DNA from 3 places in the Streptomyces sp. NPDC021093 genome. Region 2 is predicted to be linked to each of the others. Evidence: riboswitches for the same ligand, from Rfam matches in the RefSeq annotation. Region 2 holds a riboswitch; each other region holds the start of a gene.
The links. Region 2 has a riboswitch for cyclic di-AMP ahead of ACH4SP_RS12535 (M23 family metallopeptidase). Riboswitches for the same ligand answer to the same signal wherever they lie in the genome.

Region 1: linked by a shared signal. The riboswitch ahead of ACH4SP_RS30870 (transglycosylase family protein) and the one ahead of ACH4SP_RS12535 (M23 family metallopeptidase) in region 2 are both predicted to bind cyclic di-AMP.
Region 3: linked by a shared signal. The riboswitch ahead of ACH4SP_RS34790 (peptidoglycan DD-metalloendopeptidase family protein) and the one ahead of ACH4SP_RS12535 (M23 family metallopeptidase) in region 2 are both predicted to bind cyclic di-AMP.

Annotation. Positions count from the first base shown of each region.
Region 1 is NZ_JBIRQJ010000010.1:324,335-332,059, forward strand. Features, by position in the region: gene ACH4SP_RS30855 (hypothetical protein) at 1-250, shown strand, start outside; gene ACH4SP_RS30860 (cytochrome P450) at 260-1,546, shown strand; gene ACH4SP_RS30865 (transglycosylase family protein) at 1,664-2,851, shown strand; cyclic di-AMP (ydaO/yuaA leader) riboswitch at 3,127-3,323, shown strand; gene ACH4SP_RS30870 (transglycosylase family protein) at 3,326-4,039, shown strand; gene eno (phosphopyruvate hydratase) at 4,427-5,713, shown strand; gene ACH4SP_RS30880 (septum formation initiator family protein) at 5,806-6,291, shown strand; gene ACH4SP_RS30885 (DUF501 domain-containing protein) at 6,332-6,898, shown strand; gene ACH4SP_RS30890 (exopolyphosphatase) at 6,895-7,725, shown strand, end outside.
Region 2 is NZ_JBIRQJ010000004.1:15,652-23,376, reverse strand. Features, by position in the region: gene ACH4SP_RS12555 (MarR family winged helix-turn-helix transcriptional regulator) at 1-394, opposite strand, end outside; gene ACH4SP_RS12550 (NAD(P)H-binding protein) at 519-1,361, shown strand; tRNA gene ACH4SP_RS12545 (tRNA-Met) at 1,448-1,521, shown strand; gene ACH4SP_RS12540 (PP2C family protein-serine/threonine phosphatase) at 1,623-2,936, shown strand; cyclic di-AMP (ydaO/yuaA leader) riboswitch at 3,252-3,385, shown strand; gene ACH4SP_RS12535 (M23 family metallopeptidase) at 3,667-4,746, shown strand; gene ACH4SP_RS12530 (aldo/keto reductase) at 4,838-5,788, shown strand; gene ACH4SP_RS12525 (PrsW family intramembrane metalloprotease) at 5,852-7,231, opposite strand; gene trmB (tRNA (guanosine(46)-N7)-methyltransferase TrmB) at 7,337-7,725, opposite strand, start outside.
Region 3 is NZ_JBIRQJ010000013.1:192,353-200,077, forward strand. Features, by position in the region: gene ACH4SP_RS34785 (SGNH/GDSL hydrolase family protein) at 1-306, opposite strand, end outside; gene ACH4SP_RS34790 (peptidoglycan DD-metalloendopeptidase family protein) at 513-1,511, opposite strand; cyclic di-AMP (ydaO/yuaA leader) riboswitch at 1,516-1,725, opposite strand; gene ACH4SP_RS34795 (tyrosine-protein phosphatase) at 2,036-2,836, shown strand; gene ACH4SP_RS34800 (DUF6126 family protein) at 2,861-3,118, opposite strand; gene ACH4SP_RS34805 (helix-turn-helix domain-containing protein) at 3,120-3,740, opposite strand; gene ACH4SP_RS34810 (aspartate aminotransferase family protein) at 3,873-5,303, opposite strand; gene dxs (1-deoxy-D-xylulose-5-phosphate synthase) at 5,309-7,207, opposite strand; gene hpnH (adenosyl-hopene transferase HpnH) at 7,448-7,725, opposite strand, start outside.

The DNA of each region.
Region 1 (7,725 bases), on a different contig from region 2:
CGACCGGGCCAGACACTGGCTGGGTGTCGCGGGTGCCCCCGAGGCGACGGCGCTCCGGAGTCTGCTGGACCCGCCGGAGGCGACCGTCGGCGCAGGGACGGACGGCCCGCCCGCCGAGCCGGCCCCGTTCCGTATCGACTACTCGCCCCCGGTCGACTACTCGCCCCAGGCCTGGTACCTGCCCGGCGGTTCTCTCTCCGAGCCTCCGTCGAGACCCCGCGAAAACACCCCCGGGTCCGCCCCGGGTTAACGTCAAAGCGTGACCAATCCCCCCGCCGCCGAATCTCCCGCCCCCACCCTCTTCACCTGGGAGTTCGCCACCGACCCGTACCCCGCCTACGCCTGGCTGCGCGAGCACGCGCCCGTGCACCGCACCAAGCTGCCCAGCGGCGTCGAGGCCTGGCTGGTGACGCGGTACGTGGATGCCCGGCAGGCCCTCGCCGACCAGCGGCTCAGCAAGAATCCGGCGAACCACACCGGCTCCGCGCACGCCAAGGGCAAGACCGGCATCCCCGGCGAGCGCAGTGCCGACCTGATGACGCATCTGCTGAACATCGACCCGCCGGACCACACCCGGCTGCGACGGCTCGTCTCCAAGGCATTCACCCCGCGCACGGTCGCCGAGTTCGCCCCCCGCGTGCAGGAGCTGACCGACCGGCTCATCGACGCGTTCGAGCCCAACGGGTCCGCCGACCTCATCCACGAGTTCGCCTTCCCGCTCCCCATCTACGCGATCTGCGACCTGCTGGGCGTACCCCGCGAGGACCAGGACGACTTCCGCGACTGGGCGGGGATGATGATCCGGCACGGGGGCGGGCCGCGCGGGGGAGTGGCGCGCTCGGTGAAGAAGATCCGGGCGTACCTCGTCGAGCTGATCCACCGCAAGCGCGAGGACCTCGGCGACGACCTCATCTCCAACCTCATCCGGGCCAGCGACCACGGAGAGCACCTGACGGAGAACGAGGCCGCCGCCATGGCCTTCATCATCCTGTTTGCCGGTTTTGAGACGACCATCAACCTGATCGGCAACGGGACGTACGCGCTGCTCCGCAACCCGGAGCAGCGCGAGCGCCTCCAAGCCGCCCTCGCCGAGGGCGACACCGGACTCCTCGCCACCGGCGTCGAGGAACTCCTGCGCTACGACGGCCCGGTGGAGCTCGCCACCTGGCGGTACGCGACCGAGGACCTGAGCATCGGCGGCGAGGAGATCTCCGCGGGCGACCCCGTGCTCGTCGTGCTTGCCGCCGCCGACCGGGACCCCGAAAGGTTCCAGGATCCGGACACCTTGGATCTCAGCCGTCGGGACAACCAGCACCTCGGCTACGGCCACGGCATCCACTACTGCCTCGGCGCCCCGCTCGCCAGGCTCGAAGCGCAGACGGCCCTCGCGACCCTGCTGACCCGTCTCCCTGACCTGCAACTCGCGGAAGATCCTGCCGATTTGCGGTGGCGTGGCGGCCTCATCATGCGCGGACTGCGCACCCTCCCGGTCGAGTTCGGGGAACCCGTAAGGGCACCCGAAGCTGACGGCGCGTCAGCAATGTGACCTTCGCGTGATCTCCACTGCATCGACTTGTGACGGGTGTTCGACTGCGGCTACGTTCACGGACGACCCAGCAGTTACGGCCAGAAGCCGGGTCACCGTCAGCTGAAAGGCAACCGCATGCGCTCCGGGAACGGTAAACACCGCCGCCCGCGTCAGGCACCCGCTCTCATCGTCGCGGCCGGGGTGACCGGATCCGCACTCGCGATTCCGCTCCTGGGCGCGACCAGCGCCAGCGCGGTCGAGTCGAACACCTGGGACCGCGTCGCCGAGTGCGAGAGCGGCGGCATGTGGAGTGCCGACCTCGGCAACGGCTACTACGGCGGGCTCCAGTTCTCGCAGGAGAAGTGGGACCAGTACGGCGGCGGTGCGTACGCCCCGCGGCCCGACCTCGCCAGCCGCTCGCAGCAGATCAAGGTCGCCGAGAAGGTGTTCGCCGCCGAGGGCCCGCAGGGCTGGCCGAGCTGCGCCGGCGTCTCCGGGCTCGCCCCGGGCGGCGGTGCTGATTCCGGTTCCGGTTCCGCGTCCGGCGGGGTCGACGCCGCCGATCCCGGCACGGACACCGGTGCACCGCCCAAGCCCCCGGCGGGCTCCGTGAAGCCGGACACCCCCGGCGAGAGCGCCCACCAGGACACCCCGGGCACGGGTGCGGACGCGGGCACGGGTGCGGGTAAGGACGCGGGTACGGATCCGGGTGCGAAGGCGCCGACCACCCCGGCCACCCCCGTCACTCCGACCACCCCCGCCATCCCGGGCAGCGGCCATCCCGCCGAGCCGACCCCCGGCTCCAGCATCGAGCCCAGCACCGGCCCGACCACCCCGGGCACCGAACTGCCCTTCCCCGGCGGCACGACGCCCGGTACGCAGGCCCCCGGCACGCAGACCCCGGGCACGCAGACCCCGGGCATCGAGTCCCCGGACGCGTCGGTCACGCCCGGCACGCCCGCCACTCCCGGTACGCCCGCCACCCCGGGCGCCACCGACCCCGCGGACGGAGGCCAGGGCAAGCACCGCGGCGAGCCCGCGCCGGAGAACTCCCTTCCCGTACCGGACAATTCGTCCACCCCGGACGGGACCGACGGACGCGATGAGGGCCGCCACGCCTCCCGTGACGGCGACAAGGGTGCGGACGGCGCACCCGGTCCCGGCGACTACACCGTGCGCCCCGGCGACAACCTCTGGCACATCGCCGACGAGGCGCACGTGCCCGGCGGCTGGCCCGCGCTCTACGAGGCGAACCGCAAGGCCCTGGGCGACGATCCGGACCTCATCAAGCCTGGCCAGAGCCTCGAATTGAGCGAAAAGTAGGCCCAGAACACAGGTAGTTCGGGACCTTATGTCCGGTTCTGCGCAAGTGAGACATGAGTCTCTCTGCCCCAACTGGCGTGTCCCTGCTGGAAGGTCCCGCCGTGCCCCCTCTGACCTGCGTAAACAACCGTGCAGGGAGGGCAAGTAGGGGCTGAATGTCCCCGATGGGCCTCTTTGAACATCGGGGACTCCTGTGATTACGGTCGTCCTCGCTCGCCACCGGTGGGCACCGGAGCCCGCACGCCGAATCCTGCCGGCGGGCCTCGGCAGCAGTCGTCGCGAAAGCGCCGTAGGCAGGAGCGGGGGACCCAAGGTAAGTGCCGGGCCCGGACGTTGAGAGACGGACGAGGAACGGCTTGGGGTGAAGCCGCCGAGACGGAACGCGGGAGAGATCCGCGGTCCCGACCGGAGGCCGGGCGAACTCACAGCCCGAACCCGACAGCTCACCTCGAAGGCGTCGGTGAGGGGATATCCATGTCGCTGTTCACTGGCAAGGGCAAGCACCGCCGTCCGTCCAAGGCCACCCGTGTCGCCACCCTCGCGGGTGTCACCGGTGTCGCGGTCGCCGCTCCGCTGATGGGGGCCTCCTCGGCCTCCGCCGCCTCCGTCGACACCTGGGACGCCGTCGCCCAGTGCGAGTCCGGCGGCAACTGGTCCATCAACACGGGCAACGGCTACTACGGCGGCCTGCAGTTCACGAACTCCTCGTGGGCGGCCGCCGGCGGCACCAAGTACGCGCCGCGCGCCGACCAGGCCACCAAGGGCCAGCAGATAGCCGTCGCCGAGCAGCTCCTCAAGATCCAGGGCCCCGGCGCCTGGGCCTGCGCGGGCGCCGGCAACCTCAGCAACGACGGTGTCGACCCGGGCGTCAGCACCGGCTCGGGCACGCAGAAGTCCGCCCCGAAGAAGCAGCACCGCTCCGAGGCCCCGACCGCCTCCCGCTCCGAGGCCCGCCAGGCCCCGAAGTCCGCGGCCCCGAAGTCCGAGGCCCCCAAGACGGCAGCCAAGCCGTCCGCCCCGATCCAGAAGGGTGACGGCGAGTACGAGGTCAAGTCCGGCGACACCCTCGCGAAGATCGCCGAGGCGAAGCACGTCAAGGGCGGCTGGCAGCACATCCTCGACCTGAATGAGGGAGTCGTCGTCGACGCCGACCTCATCTACCCGGGTCAGCAGCTCCACCTGAGCTGACCCCCGCGGAGACCCCGGCGGCCCACCCCCGCCCGGTCCCCGCGCAGTGGAGCGGACGGCCCACCCCCGTCCGCTCCGCACACCTGGACCCCGGCCGGGCGCGACTTCCCCCTGTACGCGCCCGGGCCGGGGCCCTTCTGCGTCCACGTCCCCTCGTATGGGCAGAGCCCGTACGCACGCTGGGTGAACAGGTCCGTAACACACGGCGACGGCCTTCAGGTCCTTCGTCCTGTATTACAGGCATTCGGGCATCTTTTCGTCCCAGCGGGCGGTCCATCGGCTGGCTGATGCCTGCGATCCGGTTAGGCTCATGTCGCAAGGCCGAAAGCGACCCTGCGCCGCGCCCCGTCAGCGGGCGCACCCCTCAGCGTCACATCCCATAAGGAGATGCTCGTGCCGTCCATCGACGTCGTCGTAGCCCGGGAAATCCTGGACTCCCGAGGCAACCCCACGGTCGAGGTCGAGGTCGGCCTCGACGACGGCAGCACCGGCCGTGCTGCTGTTCCGTCCGGCGCCTCCACCGGTGCCTTCGAAGCCATCGAGCTTCGCGACGGTGACCCGAACCGCTACCTCGGCAAGGGTGTCGAGAAGGCCGTTCTCGCCGTCATCGAGCAGATCGGCCCGGAGCTCGTCGGCTACGACGCGACCGAGCAGCGCCTGATCGACCAGGCGATGTTCGACCTCGACGCCACCGAGAACAAGGGCTCCCTCGGCGCCAACGCCATCCTGGGCGTCTCCCTCGCCGTCGCGCACGCCGCCTCCGAGGCCAGCGACCTGCCGCTGTTCCGCTACCTCGGCGGTCCGAACGCGCACCTGCTGCCCGTCCCGATGATGAACATCCTCAACGGTGGGTCGCACGCCGACTCCAACGTCGACATCCAGGAGTTCATGATCGCCCCGATCGGCGCGGAGTCCTTCTCCGAGGCCCTTCGCTGGGGCGCCGAGGTCTACCACACCCTCAAGAAGGTGCTGAAGACCAAGGGCCTGTCCACCGGCCTCGGCGACGAGGGCGGCTTCGCCCCGAACCTGGAGTCCAACCGCGCCGCCCTCGACCTCATCGTCGAGGCCATCACGCAGGCCGGTTACATCCCCGGCGAGCAGATCGCGCTCGCGCTCGACGTCGCCGCCTCCGAGTTCTACAAGGACGGCAAGTACGAGTTCGAGGGCAAGTCCCGCTCGGCCGCCGAGATGACCGAGTACTACGAGGAGCTCGTCTCCGCGTACCCGATGGTCTCCATCGAGGACCCGCTGTACGAGGACGACTGGGCCGGCTGGAAGACCCTCACCGACCGTCTGGGCTCCAAGGTCCAGATCGTCGGCGACGACCTCTTCGTCACCAACCCGGAGCGTCTGGCCCGCGGCATCGAGGAGGGCTCCGCGAACGCCCTGCTCGTCAAGGTTAACCAGATCGGCTCGCTCACCGAGACGCTGGACGCCGTCGAGCTGGCCCAGCGCAACGGCTTCAAGTGCATGATGTCGCACCGTTCCGGCGAGACCGAGGACGTCACCATCGCCGACCTCGCCGTCGCGGTGAACTGCGGCCAGATCAAGACCGGCGCCCCGGCCCGCTCGGACCGCGTCGCCAAGTACAACCAGCTGCTGCGCATCGAGGAGATCCTCGACGACGCCGCGGTGTACGCGGGCCGCTCCGCGTTCCCCCGTTTCAAGGGCTGATTCCTCGCTGAAGGTTTAAGCCTCCGTACGTCCCCGTACCCGGTCCCGTACCGTGTGCGGGGACGTCGGTGCGTAACGGGGAGGGACAACGGATGGCCGCGAAGGGCAACCGCGACCGGTTCTCCACCACGACCAGGCTGCGACTGCTCGGCGAGCAGACCGCCGCCCGCGTCTACCGCTCCCAGACCCGCCGCCAGGCCCGCCGCTCCCGGCTCACGGGCCGGGCGGCGCTGCTCGTCCTGGTGGTCTGCACGCTGGTGGTGGCTCTCGCGTACCCGATACGGAGCTACTTCTCGCAGCGCACCGAGATCGCCGACCAGGAGCAGGCCAGGGACGAGGCGGACCGGCGCGTCGAGGAGCTCCGCGACGCCAAGGCCCGGCTGCAGGACGACGCGTACATCGTGCGGCTGTCCCGCGAGCACCTGCACTACGTGTTGCCCGGCGAGACGGGCTTCACCATGTACGACCCGGACGCGTCCGGCGCCTCCGAGCGGCCGGGCGAGGGCGGCGCGGCCGACCAGCCCTGGTACTCGAACGTCTGGGGCGGCGTCGACGAGGCCGACCGCCGGGAACCGTAGAACCACTCTCCGTACGAAAACAGACCGACAGAAGGCACGCATGGACACCCCGCCCCCGACCACGCCGCGCACCGAGCCCACCGACAAGGACATCGAGGCGTTCAAGCTCCAGCTCGGCCGTCCGCCGCGCGGGCTGCGCGCGATCGCGCACCGCTGCCCCTGCGGCAACCCGGACGTGGTCGAGACGGCTCCGCGGCTGGAGGACGGCACGCCGTTCCCCACGCTCTACTACATGACCTGCCCGCGGGCCACGGGCGCCATCGGCACTCTGGAGGGCTCCGGCCTGATGAAGGAGATGCAGGCGCGGCTGTCCACCGACCAGGAGCTGGCGGACACCTACCTGGCCGCGCACGAGGACTACCTCAAGCGGCGCGACGAGATCGAGGAGCTGGTGGGCTTCCCCAGCGCCGGCGGGATGCCCGACCGGGTGAAGTGCCTGCACGTGCTGGTGGGCCACTCCCTGGTCGCAGGACCCGGCGTGAACCCCTTCGGCGACGAGGCGCTGGCGCTGCTGCCCGAGTGGTGGGCCAAGGGCCCGTGTGTGACGCCGTGCACGGACAAGGCCGCCGACAAGGCCGCGGACCAGGCCGAGGAGGCCGCCAAGTGACCCGTATCGCCGCCATCGACTGCGGTACGAACTCCATCCGCCTGCTCGTCGCCGACGCGGACCCCGCCACCGGCGAGCTGGTCGATCTGGACCGCCGGATGACCATCGTCCGGCTCGGCCAGGGCGTGGACCGCACCGGCCGCCTCGCCCCCGAGGCGCTGGAGCGCACCTTCGCGGCCTGCCGCGAGTACGCGCAGATCATCAAGGATCACGGCGCGGAGAAGGTCCGCTTCGTGGCCACCTCCGCCTCCAGGGACGCCGAGAACCGCGACGAGTTCGTCAGCGGCGTCCTGGACATCCTGGGCGTCGAGCCCGAGGTGATCTCCGGCGACCAGGAGGCCGAGTTCTCCTTCACGGGCGCCACGAAGGAGCTGGCGGGAGATGAAAAGGGCGCGGAGCGCCTTCCTTGGAAGGGTGGTGGTGGGCGACGGGCGGGCGAGGACTACCTCGTCGCCGACATCGGCGGCGGCTCCACCGAGCTCGTCACCGGCCGCGACACGGTCCAGGCCGCCCGCTCCGTCGACATTGGCTGCGTACGGCTGACCGAGCGGCACCAGCCGTCCAGCCCGGCAACGCCCGAGCAGGTCGCCGCGATCCGCGAGGACATCGAGGCGGCCCTCGACCTGGCCGCGCGGACGGTGCCCTTCGCACAGGGCCCCGAGGGTGCCGAAGGCTCCCGCACCCTGGTCGGCCTCGCCGGGTCCGTCACCACCGTCGCGGCGATCGCGCTGGGGCTCGACACGTACGACCCCTCGGCGATCCACCACGCCCGGATCCCGTACGAGCGCGTCCGGGAGGTCACCGAGATGCTGATCGGTGCCACCCAC
Region 2 (7,725 bases):
GGTGGCGGCGGAAGCGGGCCATCATCGCCCGGCCCTCGTCGCTCAGGAGCAGGACCGTGCGGCGGCCGTCCTGCTGGGAGGCCGCGCGGACCACGTAGCCGGCCGAGATGCAGTCGGACACCATGCGGCTGGCCACGGACGGGTCCACGCTCAGGAACTCGCCGATGGCGCCGACGGTGACCTCGAAGGGGCCGGTGTCCTCCGCCGCTGCCGTCTTCTGCTCCGTCTCCAGAAGGACGTTGAGCACCAGGGTCCTGGCCAGTTCCTTCCGGGAGATCGGCTCCTCGACCTCCAGGAGGGAGGAGCGCCGGAGCTTTCCGAGTGCCGGGCCCGCGGCGTCCAGCAGTTCGTCCGGCGTTCTCGGCTCCCCGGCCTCCGGGTCGTGCTTCGTCATGCCCGCATCGTAGTGCCCGCGGTGCACTGGCTGACCGCTCGCATATATGTGTTGACGTGAAATTGCGTGCGTGTGAGCATGCATGTGTTGTTGATCAGTCAATGCATGTGTGAATGGAGTCCCCGTGTCCTTCCTCGTCACCGGCGCCCGCGGCAAGGTCGGCCGGTCGGTCGTCCGGCAGCTGCACGCCGCCGGGCACACCGTCCGCGCCGCCAGCGCCGAGCCCGCCGGGCTGACCGTCCCGGACGGCGTCGAGGCCGTCGAGCTGGTCCTCGACCGGCCCGAGACCTTCGCCGCCGCGCTGGACGGCGTCCGGCAGGTGTTCCTGTATCCGAACCCGGCGGGCATCGACGACCTGCTCAAGGCGGCCGAGGCGGCCGGTGTGGAGCACGTCGTGCTGCTCTCGTCCTCCGCGGTCCTCGCCCCCGACGCCGCGACCCACCCGATCGCGAGCCACGGCTTCCTGGTCGAGGCCGCGCTCACCGCCTCCCGGCTCACCGCCACCTTGCTGCGCCCCGACGCCTTCGCCAGCAACACCCTCGGCACGGCGGACGCCATCAGGAACGGGCACCCGATCGCCCTGGCCCACCCGGACGCGCACCTCGCGCCCATCCACCCCGAGGACATCGCGGACCTCGCCGTCGAGGCCCTGACCGGTGACTCCCTCACCGGCCGCGCCGTCGTCCTCACCGGCCCCGAGTCGCTCTCCTTCCGCGAGCAGTACGCGACCGTCGCCGAGGAGACCGGCCGGGAGATCGTGATCGACCACGTCACCCGGGCCGAGGCCGAGGCGCAGATGGGCCGGTTCATGCCCGCGCGGCTGGTCGGCGCGCTGCTCGACCTCTGGGCGGCCGCCGAGGCGCACGGCCCCGCCGACATTCACGACACCACCGAGTCCCTGCTCGGCCGGCCGGCCCGTACGTACCGCCAGTGGGTGCGGGAGAACGCGGGGGCGTTCAGGGAATAACGCGGCAGCGGAAAGGCGGAATGGCGGCGTCGGTGCCGCGAGTGGTCAAAGGGGCTGCCCGGATGGCGTAGGGTTGTGTTTACCGACGCGGGGTGGAGCAGCTCGGTAGCTCGCTGGGCTCATAACCCAGAGGTCGCAGGTTCAAATCCTGTCCCCGCTACTGAAGAAGTAGTGCAGTCCGGAGGCCCGGAACTCGAAAGAGTTCCGGGCCTCCGGCGTTTGTCCGCGTATGTACGCAGTCGTGCCAGGACCGTCCCCCACATGGCCGATGCCGATTCGCCGTACGGCGCGGCTCCGGCCAGCCTGGGTGGGGAGCGGTACCGTCCGCACCCGGTGCGGACCTGGGCAGGAGAACTGACGGTGGCGGGGTACGGACGCGGAAGCGACGGGACCGGGACAGGGACAAGAGCCGGGAACGGGACGAGGGCCGGGAACGGGGCAGGGGCGGGGGACGGCGGCGGGAGGAAGACGCGGCGGTTCGTGCGGGCGCTGCCCGCGCTGATGATCACGGGCGGGCTCCTCTTCGACGCGCTGACGCCGGACGACTTCACGGCCTCGCCGCTGTTCGCGGCCGCTCCGCTGGTCGCCGCGCCGTTCTTCTCGCTGGTCAACACCGGGCTGACCGCGTGTGCCGCCGTGCTGGCCGTGGTGGGGCTGCGGATCTCCGACGACGTCCTGATGTCCGTGGTGGGCGTGACCGAGCTGGTGACCGTGCTGACGGTGGCCGTGCTCGCGATCCTGATCAACCGGGTCGTACGGAAGAGCGGCAGGCAGCTCGCGTCGGTGCGGGTCATCGCGGACGCGGCGCAGCGGGCGGTCGTACCGATCCCGCCGGACCGGATCGGCGGTCTTGAGATCGCCGCGCGGTACGAGGCGGCGGAGGCGGACGCGTTCATCGGGGGCGACCTGTTCGCCGTGCAGGACACTCCCTACGGGGTGCGGCTCGTCGTGGGGGACGTACGGGGCAAGGGGCTTGAGGCCGTCGAGGCGGTCGCGGTGGTGGTGGGTGCGTTCCGGGAGGCCGCCGAGACGGAGAGCTGTCTGGAGGGCGTCGCGCAGCGGCTGGAGCGGGCGCTGGCGCGCGAGGGCCGGCGGCGGGACGGCCTTGACGCGCTGGAGGGCTTCACGACGGCGGTGCTCGCCGAGATCCCGCGCGGCGAGGGCGTCGTACGACTGGTGAACCGGGGGCACCCCGAGCCGCTGCTGCTGTACGCGGACGGCGAGCTGGACGTGCTGGAGCCGGAGGAGTTCGCGCTGCCGCTGGGGATGGGGGACCTGGGGGACTGGCCGGACCGGGCGCGGGAGTTCGCGTACCCCGCGGGCTCGACGCTGGTGTTCTACACGGACGGGCTCTCCGAGGCGCGGGACGCGGCCGGGGTCTTCTACGACCCGGCGGTACGGCTGCGGCGCTCGCTCTATCCGGGGCCCGACGCCGTGCTGGACGCGCTGACCAGTGACGTACGGGTGCATACGGGCGGGAAGCAGACCGACGACATGGCGCTGCTCGCGGTGGGGCGGCCGGGGGTGGGCCAGCCGGAGCGGCGCCGGACCGTGGAGATCGTGAAACGGCCGTGAGCGCGGTGGGTGCGGGGAAGGTGCGCGGTGCGGGCGGCGGCGTGCGGCCGGTCGGTCACGGGGTGTGCTCGAAGGGGAGCCCTCCGCATAACAATTGACGATCTATCAGTTGTGGAGGGTTTGCGGGGGCGGAACGCATGTGTTTCGGGAGGCCGCTGTGTCGTCCTGATTCGCGGTCATATGTGCCCGTATGCCTTGGCCGTGAGTGCCTGCGCAGCGTTAACGATCACCCGGAACAGCTTGGAATTCCACTTGTGTGTCTATTAACGTTCGATAACGCAGTGCGGTCGTCCCAGCCGTCGTCAGAGACGGCGCCGTGCGCGTGCGCCGAATTCCGTGAGGAAACCGGGGAACCACCAATTGGGGTGAATCGGGCCGCACCTGGCCCGTAGGAGACCTTCCTGCTCCGAACCCGTCAGCTAACCCGGTAGGCGAGAAGGAAGGAAAGGAGCGCGCCCCCGTGGCGTCCAACAGGCCTGCCCCCGAAACACCGGCCCCCGCTTTCTCGTACCAGGCTTACGGAGTCCCGAACGACACGGAGGGCCCGACAGGCGGCCGGACGGACGGCTGGACGCACGGCCCGGCCAACGGTCAGGGCGACACGCTCGTCGGCCTCGCGCCCCTCGCGCCCGAGATTCCGCAGCAGCACCGGGGCGGCTTCGAGGGATTCGCTGAGTTCGAAGGCCCCTCGGGAAACACCTCCGGCGGTTCCTCCGACGGTCCCTCCCACATCCCCTCCGGCATTCCCTTCGGCGGCCCCGCCGCGTCGGCCGAGGAGTGGAACCCCACCGAGGAGTCCCTCGTTCCGGTGCGCGGCAAGCACCGTGTCGCCAAGCAGCGCGGCTCCCTGGCCCGTAGCTCCACGGTGCTGGGGGTCGGCGTCATCGCCGCCGTCGGCGCCGGTGGGATCGCCACCGCCCAGGAGAAGCCGGCCGTCTCGATATCGCTGCCGGACCAGCTCTCCGACTCCCTCGCCTCGCTCGCCGAATCCCTGCCGGACGCCGAGTCGCTGCCGGGCGTGGGGGCGTTGGTGTCGGGCTCCGACTCCGGTGCGCACTCCGACGCCGACTCCGGTACGGGCGTGGTGGTCGCCGCCGTTCCGGCCGCCGCCTCCGCCGCTCCCGCCGCCGCCGGGCAGCAGCAGGTCGGTGCGGGCGAGAGCCTGCGGGCGCGGATCCTCCACCAGGCCGAGCAGCAGCGCTCCGTCGCCGACGAGGCGGTCCAGGAGGCCGCGCGCCAGCAGGCCGTCAAGGACGCAGCCGCCGAGGCCAAGAAGCAGCGCGACGAGGCCGACGCCAAGGCGGAGAAGGTCGAGCAGGAGAAGCGCGAGGCAGAGGCCAGGGCCAAGGCGAAGGCCAAGGCGGAGGCCGAGGCGAAGGCGGAGGCCGAGCGGCTCGCCAAGCTGGCCGCCAGCTACTCGCTGCCCACCTCCTCGTACACCCTCACCTCCACCTACGGGCAGGCCGGCTCGATGTGGTCCTCCGGGCACCACACCGGTCTCGACTTCGCCGCCCCGACGGGCACGCCGGTCAAGGCCGTGCACGGCGGGACCATAAAGTCCGCGGGCTACTCGGGCTCGTACGGCTACCGCATCGTGCTGGAGCTGAGCGACGGCACGGAGATCTGGTACTGCCACCTCTCGCAGATGAACGTCTCGGCGGGCACCGACGTCTCGACCGGGCAGACCATCGGCAACGTGGGCGCCACCGGCAACGTCACCGGACCGCACCTGCACCTCGAAGTGCACACCCCGGGCGGCGACGGCATCGACCCGGCGGCCTGGCTGCGGGACAAGGGCCTTTCGGTCTGATCCGCGGGCCCCGTCCGGTCCGGTGTGATCCGGCCGGATTTGATGGCCAGTGCATGGAATAGGTCCGGCGGGCCGGGTGGTTGACGTCCTCATGACTTCCCACCTGCGCCCGCTGGGCTCTTCCGGCCTCGATGTCTTCCCGCTCGCCCTCGGCGGCAATGTCTTCGGCTGGACCGCCGACCGCGACCAGTCCTTCGCCGTCCTCGACGCGTACACCGCCGGCGGCGGCAACTTCGTCGACACCGCCGACGTCTACTCCGCCTGGGTCCCGGGCAACGAGGGCGGCGAGTCCGAGCGCGTGCTCGGCGAATGGCTGGCCGCCCGCTCCAACCGGGACGAGGTCGTCCTCGCCACCAAGGTCGGCGCCCACCCCTCGTACAAGGGACTCTCCGCCACCACCATCAAGGCCGCAGCCGAGGAGTCGCTGCGCCGTCTCGGCACGGACTACATCGACCTCTACTACACGCACTACGACGACCCGTCCGTGCCCGTCGAGGAGTTCGTCACCGCGCTCGACCAGCTGGTACGGGACGGCAAGGTGCGGGCAGTGGCCGCCTCCAACATCTCCGCCGACCGGCTGCGGGAGTCGCTGGACTTCGCCGAGCGCGAGGGCCTCGCGAAGTACACCGCGCTCCAGCCGCACTACAACCTCGTCTCCCGCGACACCTACGAGGGCGAGCTCCAGGACGTCGCGTCGCAGGCCGGTCTCGCGGCCGTGCCGTACTACGCGCTCGCGTCCGGCTTCCTGACCGGCAAGTACCGGGCGGACGGCGGCGCGGTGCAGAGCGCACGCGCCGAGGGTGCGGCCAAGCACCTGGAGACCGAGCGGGGGCTCAAGGTCCTCGCCGCGCTCGACGAGGTGGCCGGAGCGCACGGCGCCGAGATCGCGACCGTGGCCCTGGCCTGGCTGGCGGCCCGGCCGACCGTCGTGGCGCCGATCGCCAGCGCCCGTACGGTCGAGCAGCTGCCCGCGCTGCTCGCGGTGGCGGACCTGACGCTCAGCGACGCCGAGCTGGCGAAGCTGACGGCTGCTTCTGCCTGACGGCTGCCTCTGCCTGGCGACTGGTTCTGTTCGACGGCTGCGCTGTCGGCAGGCCCGGCCGGGTCAGTAGTTCTTGTACGGGTTGTACGCGGCCGCGTAGGCCGGGTGGTACGGCGGCGGGAGCAGCCGTATTCGGCCGGTGACCTGGGCCGCGTACACCAGCGCCGGGCCCGCGATCCGCTTGCGCTGCCAGAGCTCGTGCAGCAGCTCCCGCTCGCGGGCGGTGAACTCGGCGGCCAGCTCCGGGGTCGCCGCCCCGCGCCGCGCCCGGTACCGCAGGAAGGCCAGTGCCGTCGCGGACTTCTCGTACTCCGCGACGGCCTTGGCCGCGCCGGGGCCGTGCGTCCTGGCCGCGTACCCCTGGGCCAGCGAGCGGGCCCGCATCGAGGACAGGGCGAGCGGCTCGGCCGGGTCCAGCCAGCCCGCTGCGGCGTACGCGGGCAACTCGGCCGACAGCAGACGCAGTTCGCGCTGCCTGGTCCAGATCGCCAGCCAGGTCAGGAACGCGAACGCGGGGACCATGAACAGCCCGTACACCCCGTAGAAGGCGAGCGGTCCGAAGGACGCCGAGCCGTTCCACAGGGAGTGCATGCCCATCGCGAGGAGCAGGCCGAGCAGCGGCAGCGCGACCCGCCGGACGCGCGGCCACGCGCGGGTGCGCATCCGCCGGGTCGGCGCGAGCGCCACCAGGCCGAAGCCGATGCCGGTCAGCACGGTGAAGAGGGGGTGCGCGAAGGGGGACATGACCACCCGCACGAAGAACGTCCCCGCCGTCACCGAGCCGAGCCCGGAGAAGCCGAACGCCTGGTCCTCACCGAAGGCATTGCCCAGGTAGAGGATGTTCTCGGTGAAGGCGAAGCCGGTCGCGGTGAAGCCCGCAAAGACGACGCCGTCCACGATGCCCGTGAAGTGCCGTCTGCGGAACACGAAGACCAGCAGGATCGCCGCCGCCTTCGCGCACTCCTCGACGAACGGCGCGACGAAGGTCGCCCCCAGCGTGTCCGCGTTGTCGGGGTCCGCGGTGGCCACGGCGATCCACTGCACCGCAAAGCTGTTCGCCGTGATCGCGACGAGCGCCGCCGCGCAGGAACCCCAGGTGAACGCGAAGACCAGATTCCGCCAGGGCCCCGGCTCGACCCGGTCGAGCCACCGGAACGCCGCAAGCAGCAGCGGCACCGGGAACACGGCGAGCCCGAGCCCGACCAGGAAGCCGCGGGTGCCGGTCTGCTCCCGTACGAGTGCGAACAGCACAAGACCCGACAGGGCGAGCAGCACGATCAGCGCGGTGGCGCGGACCGCCCTGCTGCGCCAGAAGGCACGGTGCCGGACGCCGCGCAGGACACCCGGCCGCCGGGGGTGGTCCGCCGCGGGCGCGACGGAGGCCGGCTCCGGCTCGGGTGCCGGAGCCGCCGGGGGCGGGGGCGATGCGTACGTCTCGTACATCCAACGACCCTAACGACTGCCACTGACACTCGCGATCGTGTTCGGACAGTCGCTGTGGATGAACGGTGCGTCAACCGGCCTGTTCCACGGGCGTTCTACGGGCTTCTACGGGCGTTCTGCGCGGCGGAACATCAGGTCGTGGACCACGTGCCCCTTGTCCAGTCCCTGGCCCTCGAAGCGGGTCAGCGGCCGGAAGGCGGGCCGCGGGGTGTAGCCGCCGTCGGCCTGCGTGTTCTCGAAGTCCGGGTGCGCGGTGAGCACTTCGAGCATCTGCTCGGCGTAGTTCTCCCAGTCGGTCGCGCAGTGCAGTACGGCGCCGGGCGCGAGCCGCGTCGCGGCGAGGGAGAGGAACTCCGGCTGGATCAGGCGGCGCTTGTGGTGGCGGGCCTTGGGCCAGGGGTCGGGGAAGTACACGCGCAGCCCGGACAGGGAGTCGGGGGCGAGCATCTCGCGGAGCAGGATGATGGCGTCGCCGTTGGCCACCCGGATGTTGG
Region 3 (7,725 bases), on a different contig from region 2:
GTCGGTGCCGGGCCGGATGATGTCGTTGCCGCCCGCACAGAAGCTGACCAGGTCGGGGGCGAGCTCCTTGGCCCGCGGGACCTGCTCGGCCACGATCTGGTCGAGGAGCTTGCCGCGTACGGCGAGGTTCGCGTATCGGAAGGTGTGCTCGGGTACCCGGTCGTCCAGGAGGACGGCAAGCCGGTCGGCCCACCCGGTGAACGCACCGTCGGGGCCAGGGTCTCCGACCCCTTCGGTGAAGCTGTCCCCGATCGCCGCGTACGACCCGATGGTGCCTGTGCTGAATGATCTCGAATCGTCTGCCACGTCGACACATCCTTCACTTCCGCAAGTGACTTACGCCACCGTAGGGAGGGGTTGACGGAGGGTGAGATATACCACCGGTCAAGATTCATTCAACCCGGAATACGCAGGTGATGCCGCGAGAACGGGGCTCGCCCCCGCACCGGGACCGGTGCGGGGGCGAGAAAAACCGTGTGCCGGAAGGGCCGAAGCCCGCCGTCGGCGTGCGGTCAGACCGGGACGCCGTTGCTGCGGAGGTAGCCCAGCGGGTCGATGTCCGAGCCGTATCCCGGGCCGGTGCGGATCTCGAAGTGCAGGTGCGGTCCCGTGGAGTTTCCGGTGGAGCCGGAGTAGCCGATCTGCTGGCCGCCGGAGACGCTCTGGCCGGAGCGGACGTTCAGCGCGGACAGGTGGGCGTACTGCGAGTAGCGGCCGTCGTTGTGCTTGATGACGATCTCGTTGCCGTACGCGCCGCCCCAGCCGGCGGAGACGACGGTGCCCGCACCGACGGCCTTGACCGGCGTGCCGGAGGAGGCCCGGAAGTCGACACCGGTGTGGTAGCCGCTGGACCAGCTGCCGCCGGAGGCGCGGTACGGGGTGGAGACGCCGGACGGGACGGGCGCGGAGAAGCCGGAACCGGAGCTCTGCTGCCGCTCGACCCGCTTCTGGGTGCGCTGCTCCGCACGCTTCTCGGTGCGCTGCTCCGTGCGCTGCTCGACGCGCTGTTCCGTACGCTCGGTGCGCTCCGTGCGGTCGGCCTGCTTCTGCGGGGCGGGCGCCGTGGCCTTCGCCCCACCGGCGCTGCCCGAGCCCGCGGGCGCCTTGCCGCCGAGGGTGAGCTTCAGACCGGGGAAGATCATCGAAGGGTCGTCGCCGACGACCGACTTGTTGTCCGTGTACAGCTTCTGCCAGCCGCCGCGCACGTTCTCCTCCGCGGCGATCTTCGACAGGTTGTCGCCGGTCACCACGGAGTACGTACGGGTGTCGGTCTTCTTGGAGTCGGCCTGCGGCGCGGCGGCCGGGCGCTCCGCCGTCCGCTGCTGGGGCACCTGCTGCAGCGGCGCCTTCTGCGGCAGCGCGACGGGAGCCGCAGCCTTGTCGGCGGCGTGCGCCCCCGTGGCCCCGATCAGCGGGAGCGCCAGTGCCGCACCGCCCGTACCGGCGGCGACGAAGCCGCGGGTGAGCGACGAACTGGACTTGGGGCGGCGGTGCTTACCCTTTGCAGGCATGACGGATTCCTCTCCGGCGCCTGCGAGGTGAGCTGTCGGGTTCGGGCTGGAGATGCCCGGCCGCGCTCCCTGAAGAGCACGACTTCACCCCTAGCCGTACCGGAGGATGGAGCGCTTCCGGTGCCGGCGTACTACCTGGGTCCCCCGCTCCTGCCACACGAAGAAGTCATGGGTGCGGATTCCGGGCGGTGGCAGGATTCGGCGGTCCACCCGGATTGACGGTGAACCTAGGCGAGTGCGGACCTCCCGAACAAGCCGTTCCCTTCTTCTCCTTCCCCTCAGCACTCCTTCTCCACGGTTCTCCCGCTGCGCCGCACCCGTCACTTCCGCCATCTCCCGCCCCTGACCTGGCCTTTGACGCCCCGGCAGTTCCCGGCAGCCCCGCCCTATGATTCTGCTCACTCGCCCCCGCCCCGGGGCCAGGTGGGTGCCTTAGGCACCTATTTTGACCCGTCATGTCGTATCGTCGGTCCGTGCCCGGCCGGTGCGCTTCGCCCCGGCGAACGACCGCGTGAGGAGCACTCGTGACGCAGCAGGCATCGCCGTCGGCCGAGCCCGACCTGGCAGGTGTACGGAACTTCCGGGACGTCGGCGGGCTGCCGACGGTGGACGGCCGGTCGACGCGGTACGGACGGCTCTTCCGCAGCGGTCACCTGGCGCACGCCACCGAGGCGGACACGGTGTTCTTCGACTCGCTCGCGCTGCACACGATCTTCGACTTCCGCAATGCCGCGGACCAGAAGCTGGAGGGCCCGGACGTCGCGCTCACCGGCGTGCGGAACGTGAACATCCCGCTCAGCGACCCGGCGGACGGCACCGAGTTCTGGCGGATGGTGCGCGACGGCAACATCGACCAGCTGCGCGAGATCCTCGACGACGGCAAGGCAGCCGCCCGTATGACGGGCTCGTACCGGCGGATGATCGTGGAGCGAACGGCCGAGCACAGCCGGGTGCTGCACGCCCTCGCCGAGGACAGCGTGCCCGCACTGATGCACTGTGCGGCGGGCAAGGACCGGGCGGGCCTGGCCATCGCGGTGACGCTCCTGGCGGTGGGCGTCGAGCGCGAGGCGATCGTGGCGGACTACGTGAAGTCGAACGACCCGCACCGGCGCTACAAGGTGCGCCGCGGCAGCGACTCCCCCGAGGCGATGAACGCCGAGGTGATGGGCCTGCTCGCGCCGCTCTTCGACGCCCGCGCCAGCTACCTGGAGGCCGCCTTCACCGTCATCGCGGACACCTGGGGCGACACCGACACGTATCTGACGCAGGGCCTCAAGCTCACGCAGGGGACGCGCGAGGCACTGCGCGAGCGGCTCACCGAGTGACGCGCACCGCCGCGCAGCACCCGCTCAGCCCTCACCGCCGAGCGTGAACAGCAGGTAGATGAAGGCCGCGAAGGCGTGGCCCACGGCGACGTACAGGAAGACGCGCAGCACCAGCCCGCGCGGCGCCCTGTCCTCGACGAAGCCGAGCACGCCGGACTTCCCCGCGCCGTCGTTCCAGTCGGCCTTCTTACTGGTCCTGGAGTTCTCGTCGTGGGCCGCCTCCTGGGCGGCCCTGGCGATCGCGGCCATCGCAGCAGTCTGTGACTCGGTGAGATCCGGCATCTCATGACTCCTGGGGCAGGCAGAGCCCGGCGACGGTGCTCTGCATCAGTGTGTGGACGAAAAGCAGCTCGGCCCCGGCCGGCGTCACCGAGGTGATCCGGTGCGGGGTGAGCGAGTCGAAGTGGGCGCTGTCGCCCTCGTCCAGGAGGTGGACGGTCTCTCCGAGGACGAGCCGCAGCCGCCCTTCGAGGACGTACAGCCACTCCTCCCCCGGGTGCACGCGGACGAGATCGCCCTGGGCCGCGTGCGGGACGTGCACCCGCAGGGCCTGCATGGCCCGCCCGGAGCCGCCCGCCTGCCGGTACGTCCAGCCGTCGGCCTCGCGCGCGGACATGTCCCCGGCCCGCAGGACGGCGTCCCGGTCGCCGGTGGTCTCGCCGAGCAGTTCGGAGACGGTCGTACCGTAGATACGGGCGAGCGCGAGCAGCATCGGCAGCGAGGGCTGGCGCCGGCCGGTCTCCAGCCGGGAGAGGTGCGCGGGCGAGAGCGAGGCGCGGCGGGCCGCCGCCTCCAGGGTGAGACCGCTGCGGCGGCGGAGTTCGCGCAGGTGGGGGGCGACCGGAGGCATGTCACCCGGGCCCTCGCCCGAGCCTTCGACCGCCTCGTCGAGGCGTGGCGTCATGGATCCATTGAGCCAGAAGGATTGCCTCTGAGGCAAACTTCTTGCCTCAGAGGCAAAAACCTTCGGGCCGTACGGCTCACCGGTCCGCGAGCCGCCGGGTACCTCTCGCCGGCCCGCGGGCCGCCGGGCGCCTCACCGGTTGGCGACCGCCTGCTTCACCAGTGTCCTGCCGAAGTCCCACATCAGGCCACCGCCGCCGTGTGCGTCGTCCATCACCGCGGTGAACGCTTCGACGAAGCGGTCGACCTCCTTCTCCCCCACGGTCAGCGGCGGGATCAGCTTGATCACTTCGAGGTGGTCGCCGGAGACCTGCGTCAGGATCCGGTGCTTCTGGAGCAGCGGCACGACGACCATCTGCGCGAAGAGCCCCTTGCGGGCGGCCTGCAGCATGGCCCAGCGGCCGCGCAGCTTGAACGACTGCGGACGGCCGAACTCGATGCCGATCATGAGTCCGCGCCCGCGCACGTCGTGCAGCAGCTCGTACCGGTCGATCAGCGCGGCCAGCCGTGACTTCAGCAGCTCGCCGGTCCGCCGGGCGTTCGCGACGACCTCCTCGTCCTCCATCACCGTCAGCACCGCGAGCCCGGCGGCCATCGCCTGTGCGTTGGACCCGAAGCTGGCCGAGTGGACGAGCACCCGGTCCATCGACGAGTACACCTTCTTGAAGATCCAGTCCTTGCCGAGGGTCGCCCCGACCGGCACGTACCCGCCGGACAGCGACTTGGCGACGCACAGCAGGTCCGGCTCGACGCCGTCCTCGTGCTGGTACGCGTAGAAGTCCCCGGTCCGCCCGAGGCCTGTCTGCACCTCGTCGGCGATCAGCAGTGCCTTGTGCTGGTGCAGCAGTTCCTGGGCGGCGCGCAGGAAACCGGGCGGCGTCTCGCGCACCCCCTTCCCCTGGATCGGCTCCACGACGAAGCCCGCGACGTCGCCGCGCTTCAACTCCCTCTCCAGCGCGGCCAGATCGCCCATGGCGATCGCCGTGTCGGGCAGCAGGGGGGCGAAGCCGTCCCGGAATCCGCTCTCCCCGTTGACCGAGAGCGAGCCGGTGGTCAGCCCGTGGAAGGCGTGCGCGCAGTACAGGATCCGCGGCTTCCCGGTCGCGTAACGGGCGAACTTCAGCGCGGTCTCGACCGCTTCGGTCCCGCTGTTGCCGAAGAACACCCGGTCCAGGTGCGGACTGTGCGCGAGGAGCTTCTCCGCGAGCAGTCCCGGCAGCGGCTGGCAGTCGAAGCGGGTCAGGTCCGCGAGCGACGCGTCGAGCACGTCGTGCAGGGCCTTGCGCACGACGGGGTGGTGGCGGCCCAGCCCCATCACCCCGAAGCCGGCCAGCATGTCGAGGTAGTCGTTGCCGTCGGCGTCCCAGAAGTACGCGCCCTCGGCCCGCTCGTAGACCCGGTCGAAGCCGATCGTGTGCAGCATGCGCGGCAGTTGGTGGTTGAGGTACCGCGTGTGCAGCTCGTACCGCTCCCCGCCGCGTGCGGCGAGCAGCCCTGCCAGGTCGAAGCCCTTGCGGCCGGAGCTCCCTGCGGCCCCGAGGTCCTTGGGCGCGTCCTCTGTCATTGCTGTCAGTTCTCCTTCTCCACCGGTCGGTCGGATGCGTACGGAGTGAGGGCGGCACCGATGCGCCCCGCGATCTCGACGGGCGTGAGCCCGATGTCGGCCAGTACTTCACCGCGCTTGGCGTGCGCGAGGAACTGCTCCGGAATGCCGAACGTCCGCAGCGGTACGTCGACGGAGGCGTCCCGCAGCGCCTGGCCGACCGCCGAACCGACGCCTCCCGCCCGGGAGTTGTCCTCCACGACCGCCACCAGCGAGTGCAGGGCGGCGAGCGGTGCGAGGGCCGGGTCGACCGGCTTCACCCAGCGCGGGTCGACGACGGTGCACCGGATGCCCCGCTCCTTGAGCAGCTCCACGGTCTGCAGGCACACTCCCGCGAACGCGCCGACCGAGACCAGCAGCACCTCGGGGTCCTCGTCCCGGTGCAGCACGTCGAGGCCGCCGACCCGGTCCACCGCCGGGTACTCGGGACCCACCGACTCCTTGGGGAAGCGCACCACGGTCGGTGCGTCGTCGACCGCGACCGCCTCCCGCAGCTGCGCCCGCAGCTGTACGGCGTCGCGCGGTGCGGCGATCCGCAGGCCCGGCACCACCTGGAGGATCGACATGTCCCACATGCCGTTGTGCGAGGGCCCGTCGGCGCCGGTCACGCCGGCCCGGTCGAGTACGAACGTCACACCGCACTTGTGGAGGGCGACGTCCAGCAGAACCTGGTCGAAGGCACGGTTGAGGAATGTCGCGTACACCGCGAACACCGGATGCAGGCCGCCGGTCGCCAGACCCGCCGCCGACACCGCACCGTGCTGCTCGGCGATGCCCACGTCCCAGACCCGGTCGGGATACGCCGCGGCGAACTTGGTCAGCCCCACCGGATGCAGCATCGCCGCGGTCAGCGCCACCACGTCGGGCCGCTCCGCCCCGACCTTCACCATCTCGTCCCCGAACACCGAGGTCCACGAAGGCCCGTTGGACGGCGACAGCGGCTCGCAGGTCAGCGGGTCCATCGCCCCCACCGCATGGAACCGGTCGGCCTCGTCCTGCTCGGCGAAGGCGTACCCGCGGCCCTTCTGGGTGAGGCAGTGCACCAGCACGGGACCGTGGAAGCGCTTGGCGCGCCGCAGCGCGGACTCCATCGCCGCCACGTCGTGCCCGTCGATCGGTCCGACGTACTTCAGCCCCAGGTCCTCGAACATGCCCTGCGGTGCGAAGGCGTCCTTGAACCCCTTCTTGGCGCCGTGCAGCGATTCGTACAGCGGCTGTCCGACGACCGGGGTGCGCTGCAGCAGTTCCTTGCCCCAGGACAGGAACCGCTCGTAGCCGTCCGTGGTGCGCAGCGTCGCCAGGTGGTTCGCGAGCCCGCCGATGGTGGGCGCGTACGACCGTTCGTTGTCGTTGACGACGATGATCAGCGGCCGGTCCTTGGCGGCGGCGATGTTGTTGAGCGCCTCCCACGCCATGCCGCCGGTCAGTGCCCCGTCGCCGATGACCGCCACGACGTGGTCGGGCCGTCCCAGCACCTGGTTGGCCTTGGCCAGCCCGTCCGCCCAGCCGAGGACGGTCGACGCGTGCGAGTTCTCGATGACGTCGTGCACCGACTCCTCGCGCGACGGATAGCCGGACAGGCCGCCCTTGCCGCGCAGCTTCGAGAAGTCCTGACGGCCCGTCAACAACTTGTGCACATAGGACTGGTGGCCGGTGTCCAGCAGGATCCGGTCGACCGGCGACTCGAAGACGCGGTGCAGCGCGATCGTCAGCTCCACCACGCCGAGATTGGGGCCGAGATGGCCCCCGGTCCTGGCCACCGCGTGAATCAGGAACTGCCGGATCTCCTCGGCCAGTTCGACGAGCTCTTCTTCGTCCAGCGCCTTCAGGTCCCGCGGACCCCGGATACCTTCCAAGATCGCCACGTTCGGCCCCCTCTCGGATTACTGTTCGGCTCACCGTGACGCCGGGCCGGCCCGAGGGCTCCCCGGCGTCCTCCATGCCGTCGGACCGGGCCGTCGCCCCGTCGGCCGCACCGTGTGCGGCCGCGTCCCGCCGACCGCCGCCGGCCCGACCCGGACGCGCCGCGGGGTGCGGCGCGTCGCGAGCGGTCGGGCCGGCGGCACGGGGAGCACCGGTCTCACCGGCGCTCCGGCGCTCTCACCTCACCCGCGGTTTCCGGCGACGGTCTCGCGGGCGGCCCGGATGGACTCCTTGAGCGAGCCCATGGTGGCGAGGACGGCCGTGGGCTCGTACCCGCAGTGCGCCATGCAGTTCGCGCACCTCGGGTCCTTGCCGCGCCCGTACTTCTCCCAGTCGGTCTCCTCGATGAGCTGCCGGTACGTCGGTACGTACCCGTCGCTCATCAGGTAGCAGGGCCGCTGCCAGCCGAACAGGGAGTAGTTCGGGATCGCCCAAGCGGTGCACGGGAAGTCGGCCTTGC